DNA from 3 places in the Arthrobacter sp. 754 genome. Region 2 is predicted to be linked to each of the others. Evidence: riboswitches for the same ligand, from Rfam matches in the RefSeq annotation. Region 2 holds a riboswitch; each other region holds the start of a gene.
What was found. A riboswitch is a leader RNA that binds a small molecule or an ion and turns the genes downstream of it on or off. The one in region 2 is predicted to bind thiamine pyrophosphate.
Positions count from the first base shown of each region.

Region 1: it holds a riboswitch for thiamine pyrophosphate, as region 2 does, so the genes downstream of both, thiO (glycine oxidase ThiO) here and thiC (phosphomethylpyrimidine synthase ThiC) in region 2, are expected to answer to the same signal.
Region 3: it holds a riboswitch for thiamine pyrophosphate, as region 2 does, so the genes downstream of both, ABIA70_RS20005 (ECF transporter S component) here and thiC (phosphomethylpyrimidine synthase ThiC) in region 2, are expected to answer to the same signal.

Region 1 covers NZ_JBEPSC010000001.1:591,597-595,576, reverse strand. The annotation lists gene ABIA70_RS02805 (RNB domain-containing ribonuclease) at 1-351, opposite strand, end outside; gene thiE (thiamine phosphate synthase) at 458-1,204, opposite strand; TPP riboswitch at 1,232-1,351, shown strand; gene thiO (glycine oxidase ThiO) at 1,347-2,618, shown strand; gene thiS (sulfur carrier protein ThiS) at 2,615-2,851, shown strand; gene ABIA70_RS02785 (thiazole synthase) at 2,856-3,683, shown strand; gene ABIA70_RS02780 (4a-hydroxytetrahydrobiopterin dehydratase) at 3,744-3,980, shown strand, end outside.
Region 2 covers NZ_JBEPSC010000001.1:243,995-247,974, reverse strand. The annotation lists gene ABIA70_RS01240 (alpha/beta hydrolase) at 1-495, shown strand, start outside; gene thiC (phosphomethylpyrimidine synthase ThiC) at 478-2,301, opposite strand; TPP riboswitch at 2,296-2,403, opposite strand; gene ABIA70_RS01230 (VOC family protein) at 2,550-3,425, shown strand; gene ABIA70_RS01225 (hypothetical protein) at 3,542-3,979, shown strand.
Region 3 covers NZ_JBEPSC010000008.1:62,312-66,291, forward strand. The annotation lists gene ABIA70_RS19980 (Na+/H+ antiporter subunit E) at 1-442, shown strand, start outside; gene ABIA70_RS19985 (MrpF/PhaF family protein) at 439-717, shown strand; gene mnhG (monovalent cation/H(+) antiporter subunit G) at 707-1,114, shown strand; gene ABIA70_RS19995 (DUF4235 domain-containing protein) at 1,185-1,448, opposite strand; gene ABIA70_RS20000 (heme-degrading domain-containing protein) at 1,485-2,027, opposite strand; TPP riboswitch at 2,085-2,226, shown strand; gene ABIA70_RS20005 (ECF transporter S component) at 2,291-2,941, shown strand; gene ABIA70_RS20010 (ABC transporter ATP-binding protein) at 2,941-3,980, shown strand, end outside.

The sequences.
Region 1 (3,980 bases), 350 kb from region 2:
AGCGTAGAACGTCTGGCCTCGCCGGCGGGTTTCGGCGTCCAGGCCGCCGCCGGGGCGGACGAAGGACGGGACGTCGGCGATGGCATACAGGACGCGGTACCCGGCACCGTTGCGTTCGATGAAAAGCGCCTGGTCAAGGTCGGTGGACGAGGCCGGATCGATGGTGAGGAACCCGACGTGCGTCAGGTCGGCTTCTGGCAGCTCGTGGGAAGCGACGGCGGCCTCGGCGTCCCGGACCGCCTCTTCCGGGTAGGGCCCCGGCAGTTCCAGCTCAGTCCGAAGGGCACTCAGGGCCGCCTCAAGGGCGTTGGTGTGTTCGCGGACATACGGAGCCAAACGATGATGTGACACAAAAGTCAGATTAGCCCGATTTTCGCAGATCGTGCACGCGGTGACCCGCCGCGCGGGGGATTGCCTGGCGGCACGCCATTGGGCGGCGCGGCGTCAGGCAGCCGGGTCAGGCGGCACCCGCGTCCAGAGCAGCCAGGAGCGCGGCGGCCGCAGCCGCCGGGTCATCGGCCTCGGTGATGGCGCGCACCACCACAATCCTGCCTGCCCCCGCCGCCACTACCTTCTCGACGTTGCCGAGGTCGATCCCACCGATCGCGAACCAGGGAACGGTGGCCTGGTCGCCGCCGGCCGCCTTCACAGCCTCCGCTGCATACTGCACCAGTTCCAGTCCGACGGCGGCCCTGCCGGGTTTGGTGGGTGTGGCCCAGACGGGGCCCACACAGAAATAGTCCAGGCCGCCGTCGGGCGTGCTCAGGGCGGAGGACAGCCGTATGGCCCCTTCCACCTGTTCCGGGGTGTGCGTCGACAGCCCGATCACTCCGTTCGCGCCAAGCAGCGAGCGGGCGGATGCCACCGGCAGGTCCTGCTGTCCGATGTGGAAGACCGGCGCTCCGGACAGCAGCGCGATGTCCGCGCGGTCATTGACCGCCCACAGCCGCCCGTGGCGCTCGGCCGCCGCCCGAAGCACCGCCAGCAGCTCCAGTTCCTCGGCAGCCTCGATCCCCTTGTCGCGGAGCTGGATGATGTCCACCCCGCCGGCAAACGCCGCTTCCACGAACTCGCCAAAGTCCCCGCGGTCCCGGCGGGCATCGGTGCAAAGGTACAGCCTGGCGCTGCCGGGGAGGCCGCCGGCGGAATCAGGTGTGGAACCGGAGGCGGCGGGACCGGAAGGGGGTGCGGAAGTCACGTTCATGGATGCCAGCCTAATTCCCCTACACTGGTCGGGTACTGCGGGAGCCCGCTGCAGCCGTCATAAAGCTGCGGGGCTGAGAGGGCGTCAGAGCCGACCGCTTGACCTGATCCGGCTAGTACCGGCGTAGGGAAGGAACGTCCTCATGCTTCACGCTGGGAAGACGCTTCAAGCTGACGTGGCGGTGATCGGCGGCGGAGTCATCGGCCACTGCATTGCGTGGGAAGCACGGCGCTCGGGCCGCTCCGTGGCCCTGATCGATGACGCCCCGGGGCAGGGCGCCAGCTGGGCAGCTGCCGGTATGCTCGCCCCTGTCAGCGAGCTCCACTACCAGGAGGAAGACCTCCTCGAGCTGATGCTCGAATCCTCCCTCCTGTGGCCGGCTTTTGCAGCCGACCTTGCCCGCGCGGGAGCAGCGGATCCCGGCTATCTGACGACGCCGACCCTTGCCGTAGGCGCGGACGCGGCGGACCGCCGGGCACTGATGGACCTGCGCACCGTGCAGCAGGCCAGCGGACTGGAAGTTGAACCGCTCACCGTCCGCGAGGCCAGGGCCAAGGAAGGCCTCCTCAGCCCCGCCATTTCCTGCGCCCTGGAAATCGCCGCCGACCACCAGGTGGATCCCCGGAAGCTGGTGGCATCCCTGAGGGGGCTCCTGGCCGTCCACGAGCCCGGTGCCGGAACCGCGGTTGGGGGTGCACGCGGCGGATTCGCCGTCGACGACCGGGCCCGGTCCCTCCTCTGGGAGAACGGCCGCGTCACGGGCGTGGGCCTTGCGCAGGGCCGAACAGTTCAGGCGCGCGAGACCATTGTGGCCAACGGGTTGCAGGCGCCCTCCCTGGGCGGCTTGCCGGAGGGACTGCACCTTCCCCTCCGGCCCGTTTACGGGGACATCCTCAGGCTGGCTGTTCCCCGGCACCTCCGCCCGCTGGTCACATCCACCGTCCGCGGGCTGGTCCGCGGCGTGCCTGTGTACATCGTTCCGCGGCAGGACGGCTCAGTGGTGATCGGGGCGACCCAGCGGGAAGATGCGGTGTCCGCTGCAGAGGACCCCGTGAAGTCGGACACGGCAGTCTCAGCCGGTGGCGTCTACCAACTGCTGCGGGACGCCCAGGTCCTGGTGCCTGCGGTCTCGGAGCTGGAACTCCTGGAATGCACGGCCAGGGCGCGTCCCGCCACCCCGGACAACGCACCGCTCCTCGGCCGCGTCCCTGATGTTCCCGGGCTGATCATCGCCACCGGGTTCTTCCGCCACGGTGTGCTGCTTGCCCCAGCGGCGGCGGCTATTTGCCGGGCCCTGATGGAGGGCCGGGGGGACCGGCGCTGGGCGGCCATGAATCCGTCAAGGTTTTCACGCCCGAAGGCCCCCGGCCAGGATCTACCGGGTGTCATCGACCACCAGAAGGAATCAGCATGAACATCACCCTCAACGGTTCGCGGCATGCCGTAGCCGACGACGCCTCAATCACCACCCTGGTCAGCCAGGTCACCGGCCGGCCACTCGCTGCCAGTGGCCAGGCGACCGACGGGCAGAAACTGGGCGTCGCCGTCGCCCGCAACTCCGAAGTAGTACCCCGCAGCCAGTGGTACGTGACGGCTCTCGCCGAGGGCGACGACGTCGAACTGGTCACCGCAGTCCAGGGAGGCTGACACCATGACAGAAACCAACACCACCGCTGCGTCCCGAACAACGGTGGACAACGCAGGGCGCAGCGACTGCCTGACCATCGACGGCGTCGGGCTCGGCTCGCGCCTCATCATGGGCACCGGCGGCGCCCCCAGCCTGGACGGGTTGGGCGCAGCCCTTCTGGCGTCCGGAACCGAGCTGACCACCGTGGCCATGCGCCGGTATTCGCCTGCCGAGTCCGGGTCTCTCTTCCAGCTCCTGGTGGACCACGGGATCCGGATCCTGCCCAACACCGCGGGCTGTTTCACCGCCCGCGACGCGGTCATGACGGCCGAACTGGCACGTGAAGCGCTGGAGACCGACTGGGTCAAGCTCGAGGTTATCGCCGACGAACAGACGCTGCTGCCGGACGCCGTGGAGCTGGTGGATGCCACTGAACAGCTCGTGAACCGCGGCTTCAAGGTGTTCGCCTACACCAACGATGACCCCGTCCTTGCCTTGCGCCTGGAAAACCTGGGGGCCACCGCCGTGATGCCATTGGGCGCTCCCATCGGCACAGGCCTGGGCATCCTCAACCCACACAACATCGAGCTGATCGTCTCGCGGGCCTCCGTGCCCGTGGTCCTTGACGCCGGCATCGGTACGGCCTCTGACGCGGCGCTCGCCATGGAGCTGGGCTGCGACGCCGTGCTGCTGGCCACAGCGGTGACCCGCGCCCAGAACCCGGCACTGATGGGCGAGGCCTTCAAACACGCAGTCATCGCCGGTAGGCTGGCGAAAGCGGCCGGCAGGATACCGCGCCGCGAGCACGCCCTGGCGTCATCGGCCATGGAAGGCCGCGCGGAGTTCCTCTAGGCCGGCACCTGGTGCCGGCCGTCGGGCCGGGCTGTGGAGTAACGAGCCAAGGAGTCCGCTATGGCCGGCATGGAAGACATACTCACCCGGGACCGGCTCGACGCGGTCCTGGCTGCACTGCCCGATTGGCGGTACCGGCTCGGCGGTCTGGTCACCGTCTACAAGGCGCCGACGTCGGCCGCCGCACTTGAGCTGATAGCCGCCGTCGGACGTTTCGCGGAAGAGCAGAACCACCACCCCGACCTGGACTGGCGGTACAACCGGGTGTTTATCCGCTACACCTCGCATGACGCCGGG
Region 2 (3,980 bases):
TCCATCGCAGCCATGATGGCCGCCGTCCAGCGTCCTGACCTCGTATTCTCCCTGACCCTGGTGGAGCCGGCGTGCCTGTCGCTGACCGCTGAACTGCCTGCCACCTCAGCCCATGTTGCGCTCATGCGGCCGCTCTTTGACGTCCGGCACCAGCTGGGCGATGAAGACTTCCAGCGTGAGTTCGTACGCAGGATGTTCGCGGCGGACCTGCAGGAGCCCGCCACGCCGGAGGAAAAGCGGTCAGCACGCCGGCTCCGGCTGCAGGCGCCGCCCTGGGAAGCGCCGCTTCACATCGTTCCCGGGGTCCCCACCATGGTGGTTACCGGGGGGTGGGAACCGCTCTATGAGGAAATTGCCGGGTACCTGCGCGAGACCGGCGCCCTGCACCGCATCGCTGCGGGCGGGCACCGGCCCCAGGACTCGGCGGAAGGCGACCGCGCCATCCGGTCCTTTATCGCCGAGGCCAGCAGGTCAGCGTCAGTTCAGGCTTCCTAAGGCCGCCTCAGCGTCGGTTGCCGGTACCTGCAGTTCAGGCAGATAAACCCTGCCGCCGGACGCCATGAACTCCGCGCTCTTGGCCCGCATGCCGCTGTATGCCTCGGCGATTGCTGCCTGGGAATCGGCTGAACCGTATTCGTCCCTGATGTCCTGGCTGATCTTCATCGAACAGAACTTCGGTCCGCACATGGAGCAGAAGTGGGCTGTTTTCGCGGCCTCGGCAGGCAGGGTTTCGTCATGGAACGCCTCTGCGGTCACCGGGTCCAGGGACAGCGCGAACTGGTCGCGCCACCGGAACTCGAACCGCGCTTTGGACAGGGCATCGTCCCGCTCGTGGGCGCCGGGGTGGCCCTTGGCAAGATCCGCGGCATGGGCGGCAATCTTGTAGGTGATCACTCCGGTTTTGACGTCGTCCTTGTTGGGCAGTCCCAGATGTTCCTTCGGTGTGACATAACAGAGCATCGCAGTGCCGTAGCGGGCGATTTCGGTGGCGCCGATGGCGGAGGTGATGTGGTCATAGCCGGGAGCCACATCGGTGACCAGGGGACCGAGGGTGTAGAACGGGGCGCCCTTGCACAGTTCCTGCTGCCGCTCCACGTTCTCGCGCACCAAATGGAAAGGCACGTGTCCGGGACCCTCCACCATGACCTGGACATCGAACTCCCAGGCACGCTGGGTAAGTTCAGCCAGCGTATCCAGTTCGGCGAACTGGGCGGCGTCGTTGGCGTCCGCCGTCGCTCCCGGCCGCAGGCCGTCCCCCAGTGAGAACGCCACATCGTACTTCGCGAAGATTTCGCAGAGTTCGTCGAAATGGGTATACAGGAAGTTTTCCTGGTGGTGCGCCAGGCACCAGCCGGCCATGATGGAGCCGCCCCGGGACACGATGCCCGTGACGCGGTTGGCCGTCAGCGGAACGTAGCGGAGCAGCACGCCGGCATGGACGGTCATGTAGTCCACGCCCTGTTCGCACTGCTCGATGACGGTGTCGCGGAAAATTTCCCAGGTCAGGGCGTTGGCCTCGCCGTTGACCTTCTCGAGGGCCTGGTAGATGGGCACGGTGCCGATCGGCACAGGTGCATTGCGGAGGAGCCATTCGCGGGTGGTGTGGATGTCATCGCCGGTGGAGAGGTCCATGACGGTGTCCGCGCCCCACTGCGTGGCCCACTGGAGTTTGTCGACTTCCTCGGCGATGGAACTGGTCACCGCGGAGTTTCCGATGTTCGCGTTGATCTTCACCAGGAAAGCCTTGCCAATGATCATCGGCTCTGATTCCGGGTGGTTGATATTGGCGGGGATGATGGCACGCCCGGCAGCCACCTCGCTGCGGACCAGCTCAACGTCGCAGTTCTCCCGCAGCGCAACAAACCTCATCTCCGGAGTGATGATGCCCGCTCTGGCGTAGTGCATCTGGGTCACCGTCCTGCCTTCGACGGCGCGGCGGGGCACCGGCCGCGCTCCTTTCCACTCCGATGAAGCCGCCCCCCGGCGGACGGCCGAGCGGCCGTCGTCGAACAGGTTCCGCCCGCGGCCTGAATACGCCTCGGTGTCACCTCGCGATTCGATCCAGGAGGAGCGGAACGGTTCCAGGCCGACGACGGGATCGCTGCCGGGACCCGCCGTCCGGTAGACCTGCAATGGCGTGTTGGCTTCGCCGTTGGGGGAGGGTTCCAGGGCGATCTCGGTGACGGGGACCCGGATGCCGTTGTCCGGATCCTCAAGGTACGCCAGGGAATGGGACTTCAGTGACTCGGTGTTTTTGATTGTCCCGTGGACAGGGCTGTGCTGTGTTTCGGTGGTGCTCAAGGGATACTCACTTCCTTCGCCGGCATTACCCGGACAGGTTCAACGGTCGCAGGCAGCGTCAGCCTGATCTCAGCCCATGCGTGGGCCCCCGTGTGGTCGTAGACGAAGCTACCACAGCATGACCTTCCCGGGCTGAGCCGATGGGGATAATCAGAAAAGCAGAAGCACTTGAATTAAATTGAAGCTTCAAGTAAATTAGGTTCATAGCGGCCTTCGAACCCGAAGACCACGGGATACGGGAGTTTTCAATGACTGCAGAAGCAACCAGCCAGGATCTCCTTCCTGCCGATCTCACCATGGGCACCGTGATGCTCAAGGTGGGCGACATGAAGCTGATGACGGACTACTACCAGCGCGCCCTTGGCCTGGAGGTCGTTGCGGAGCAGGACGGCGGTGTCTACCTGGGCCGGCTGCAGCGACCCCTGGTCCACCTCGCAGCAGCCCCCTCATTGAATCTTCCCGGCAGGGGAGAAGCGGGGCTTTTCCACACCGCGCTTCTCTTCGAGACCCGCGCCGCGCTGGCCGCCACCGTGGCAACCACCGCCCAGTACGAACCCCGGTCCTTCACCGGCAGCGCCGATCACCTCGTCAGTGAGGCTTTCTACTTCAATGACCCTGAGGGCAACGGCATCGAACTCTACTGGGACCGGCCCCGGGAAAACTGGTCCTGGGAAGGCACCGACGTGGTCATGGACAGCCTTGCGCTGCCGCCGCAGCGCTATCTTGAGCAGCACCTGACCGAGGAATCCCTGGAAGGCCGGCACGGGGCCGGTGCCGGCGTCGGCCACATCCACCTCCAGGTGGGCGATGTCCACTCCGCCCAGAAGTTCTACGTGGACACCCTGGGCTTCGAAAAGACCGCGGGCTGGCACGGGCAGGCGCTGTTTGTCTCAGCCGGCAGGTACCACCACCACATGGCCATGAACGTCTGGAACAGCCGCGGCGCGGGGCCGCGCAAGGACACCCTGGGCCTGGGCGAGGTGCTCATCGAAGTCCCTTCGGGTGACGACGTCGGGGCGCTCGCCGAACGGTTGAAAGCAGCCGGGGTGGCCTCGCGCAACACAGGAGCCGAACTGCGCTTCGAGGACCCGTGGCGTAACAGCATCCGGGTCGCCGTCCGCTGAACTCCGCGCAGGCCAGGGGTGCGGCCCGCCATGTACTAGGCTGATTCCGAACGGCCCGGGCGGCACTTAAAGCTGCCCGACAGTGCCGCACCGTCGACGGAATGAGGGCTGTTCCCATGGGCTTCACAGAAATCTTTGTAGCTACCCACGACGCCGCGCTGAAGCGCGCCGGGGTCCTTGATGCCGGAGGCTCGCCGGAAGGTCCGGCCGTGCGCATTCCAGGGGTCAGTGACTTCGAGATAGAGCAGCTGGGCGACCTCGCCGGAGCGGCGGTCCACGCCGGCGGTGAAGGCTATGAACTTGCCATGGTTGATGTTTCCAGTGACTCCCTCCTCGGCGTACCGCCGGCCATGGTGCGGGCGCTCGCGGACCTGCTCACCTACGAAACCGAGGGCGAAGGCAATGTCCTTGAAGACGTCGCAGAAGAGTGGGCGGCCCAGGACGACATGCCCTTTGGCGCGGCGGATGCCCGCAAATATGTACAGCAGCTCGCTGAGCTTGCCGCCTCCATCGATGATGCGGAGCGCAGCGGGGTGTATGTCTGGTCCTCCTAGA
Region 3 (3,980 bases), on a different contig from region 2:
CTTCGGCACGTTATTGGCCGTGCTGGTGGCACGGATGTTCTATCTGCCCCCGGTGGAACTGAGCGGCCGGTTCAATATCCTCCACGCCGTCCCGTTCGCCGTACTGTTCATGGGAAAGGTGGTGGCCGCCAGCATCGACGTCATGTACCTGGCCGTGGTCCGCGGGCCGAAGGTGATCAGCGCCGTCGTCGCCGTCCAGCTCCGCAGCCACCAGGACCTCATGGTCACTGCCACCGGGCATGTCATTTCTTTGATCCCCGGTTCCCTGGTGGTGGAAGTGGACCGTTCCACCTCCACCCTGTACCTCCATGCGCTGAACATCAGCACCCCTGAAGGTGTGGAGAAACTGCGCCAGGAAGTGCGGGCCATCGAGGCAGGCCTGATCCGGATCATGGGCACCCCGGAAGAACTCGAAACGATCCGGCAGGAGGCCGCAGCATGATGCAGACCGTCCTGGCTGTCACGGCAGTCATTCTTTCGCTGGCGGCCGCGGGAGCCATCATCCGGATTGCCCGCGGGCCCTCGCTGCTGGACCGCGTGCTGGCCTCGGACGTCCTGCTTGCCATCCTGGGCGCGGCTTTGTGCATCGACATGGCGGTCAACAGGCACCTGAACAACCTGATGCTGCTGGTTGCGCTGTCCATCGTCGGGTTCGTCGGCTCGGCCACAGTGGCGCGCTTCGTTGCCGGCCGGCGGGAGCAGCCCAATGAATCCTGAAGCCAGCGTCGTGGACACCATCATCGACACCGTATCTGCCGTGTTCATGGTGGTGGGCGCCCTGATGTCCCTTGCCGCCGCCGTCGGCCTGCTCCGCTTCCCGGACCTGCTGAGCCGCATGCACGCGGCCACGAAGCCGCAGGTCCTGGGCCTTTTCCTGCTGCTGGCGTCCATCGGCCTGCAGATGCGCACCTTGTGGGTGTGGCCGGTGCTGCTGGTGGCGTGGATCTTCCAGCTCCTCACGGTGCCGGTGTCCGCGCACATGGTTGGCCGCGCCGGGTACCGCACCAAGCACCTGCACCGTGAGCTGCTCAGCTCCGATGAGCTGGAAGCCGTGGTTCAGAAGGCGGCACAAACCGCCCGGGACGAAGCGTCCGACGCCGGCCGTCCGGACTGATTACCGGCGTCCGGCCTTGCGGCCAACGCCGGACTGCCCGGCCTGCCGGCCGGCGCGCCGGGCAGCCTGGCTAGACGATGTCCTGGGACTTGGCGAAGCGGGTGATGGCGCGCTGGGTGCCGCGGTTGGCGAGCACCTGGATGATGGTGCTGACCGAGGCGGAGATGAGCGCGAAGGTCAGGGCTGAGCGCAGGGTGGTGGGGGTGTCCTCGTGCTTGCCGGTGGGCGGCTTGCGGCCGGTGGACTTTTCCCAGACGGCGTTGACCACTTTGGTGCCGAGGAATCCGGCGCCGAGGCTGACTCCGGTGCCAAGCAGTTTGATGAAAAGGTTCATTCGTGTGACTCCTTGCGGGCGGAAAACGGACTGCCTTTAGCCTAACCGCATGGACGCCAGGATCTCCCGCAGCGCTTCCACCACAAGGTCGTGGTCCTCCTGCTGGGGCAGGCCCGAAACCGTGACAGTGGCAACAGCGCCGGCGCCGGTGACATAGACAGGGAAGCAGCCGCCGTGAGCTGCATACACGGATTCGTCGAACCAGCCCTGGTCCTCGATCCGCCCGCCCCGGAGCCGGGCATGCAACCCCACCAGCAGCGAGGGAATCTCGTACCGCGCAGCGGTGCGCTGCTTGGCCCGCACCCAGTGCTCGTTATCCGGCGTGGCGCCGTCCAAGGCAACATGGAACAGGACCTGGTCCGCCCTGCTGATGTCGATCGCGATGGGCAGCTTGCGGCTCTTGCCGAGTTCCACCAGCAGCAGCCCCAGGTTCAGCGCATCATCCTTGGTGAAACGCGGAAACTGCAGCTCGCTGATCTCGCCGTCGATCCGCGCTATCAGCGCCTCGAGGGCGGCGCGGGGCTGGTCCTCTCCGGAGTCGGGATCAAAGGCTGTCACAGAAGAATGGCCGGTGGTCATGGCCCACAATCTACCGCGCCGGCGGTGTAAACTGGACCACGCCCAACAGGGCAGATTTATTTACGACAGGGGAGCGCCGCCGTCGGGCATCACTGGCATTGCCAGGGAACCGTAGGTGGGCGCTGAGAGTGCGGACAGCCGCAGACCCTCGAACCTGATCCGGTTAGTACCGGCGCAAGGGAGTCGAGTTCTCGAAGTGTCCGGCCAGGGCGGCGACGCCGCGTGCCGGTGCACTTTCCCCTCCTGTTCCTCAGGAGGACCAAATGACAACTGCAGCATTCAACAAGACAACCAATACCTGGCGCGTCGTAGACATTGTGGTGGCCGCGCTTATCGCGATCGCCGGCGGCGTGATTTTCTGGGCGTGGTCACAGGGCGCCGGCATCGTTTCCGCGCCGATGAACGCCGTGTACCCCCCGCTGACCGGCCTGCTGGCCGGCGGCTGGATGATCCCCGCGGTGCTGGGCATGCTCATCATCCGCAAACCCGGCGCAGCACTCTTCTGCGAAACCGTCGCCGCAACCGGCGAGCTCATCATGGGCTCCCAGTACGGCGCCACGGTGCTGATCTCCGGAGTCCTTCAGGGCCTGGGCGCCGAGCTGGTGTTCTTCCTGCTCGTGTACGGCAAGTTCCGGTTCGGCTCGTTCCTGCACCAGAAGTACAACCTCCTCGCCGCCCTGCTGGCCGGCGCAGGTGCAGGGCTGTTCTGCGGCCTGAACGACTCCTTCCTCCCCTGGGGCTGGAACATCGCCTACGAACCCGGTGACAAGCTCGCCTACATCGTGTTCTGCACCATTTCGGGCGCAGTGATTGCCGGCGCCCTGTCCTGGATCGCAACCCGCGGCCTGGCCCGGACCGGTGTGCTGAGCTCCTTCGCGTCCCGGAAGGCAGCTTCGGAGCCTGCCTTCAACTGATGACCGCTTCCGACGCCGGCGCCGCGGAGGTCCGCCCGGCCGCGGTGTCCGCGCGCGGCTGGGGCTGGCGGCACGCCGGCCGCTCCGCCCCCGCCGTCCAGGGGCTCGACCTGGAGATCGGTCCAGGCGAGCGGGTGCTCCTGCTGGGCCCTTCCGGCGCGGGCAAATCCACGCTGCTTCACGCCCTCGCCGGGGTGCTGGGGGATGAGGCGGACGACGCCGACGAGACCGGTTCGCTGCTGATCGACGGCGTCGCTCCCCGCGCCCGGCGCGGACGTTCCGGGCTGATGCAGCAGGATCCGGAAACGCAGGTTGTGCTTTCCCGGCTGGGTGACGACGTCGCCTTCGGCGCCGAAAACCTGGCCGTCCCGCGGGACGAGATCTGGCGGCGGGTCCATGAAGCGCTCGACGACGTCGGACTGCGCAGTGCCGCCCGCCCGCCAGGAGCCGCCGGAACGCCGGGTTCCACCGGCGCGCAAGGTTCCACGGGGCTCGAACTGGACCACCCGACGTCGGCCCTCTCCGGGGGACAGAAGCAGCGGCTGGCCCTGGCGGGGATCCTTGCCATGCGGCCCGGGCTGATCCTGCTTGACGAACCGACGGCCAACCTTGACCCTGCCGGCGTGCTCGAAGTCCGGGACGCGGTAGGCCGGTGCCTGGACAAAACCGGTGCGACGCTGGTGGTGGTGGAACACCGGGTGTCCGTCTGGAAAGACCTGGTGGACCGGATTGTGGTGCTGCAGCCCGGCTCGGCCAACGGTTCGGCTGTCCTGCTGGACGGCCCGCCGGACCAGGTCCTCGCCGAGGCGCGGGAGATGCTGATCGGGGCCGGTGTCTGGGTGCCGGGGTACCTCCCGGCCACCCGGTCCCGCGCGACCGCCGGTTCCGGGGACCTTCTGCTGGCCGCCGAAAACCTGGCTGTCTCCCGCGAGCGGCCGCGGCGCCGCGGGTTCAGGACCATCCCGCCGGTGCCCGTGCAGGAGGGCGTGACCGCTCAGGTCCGGGCAGGCCAGGCACTGACGGTGACAGGCCCCAACGG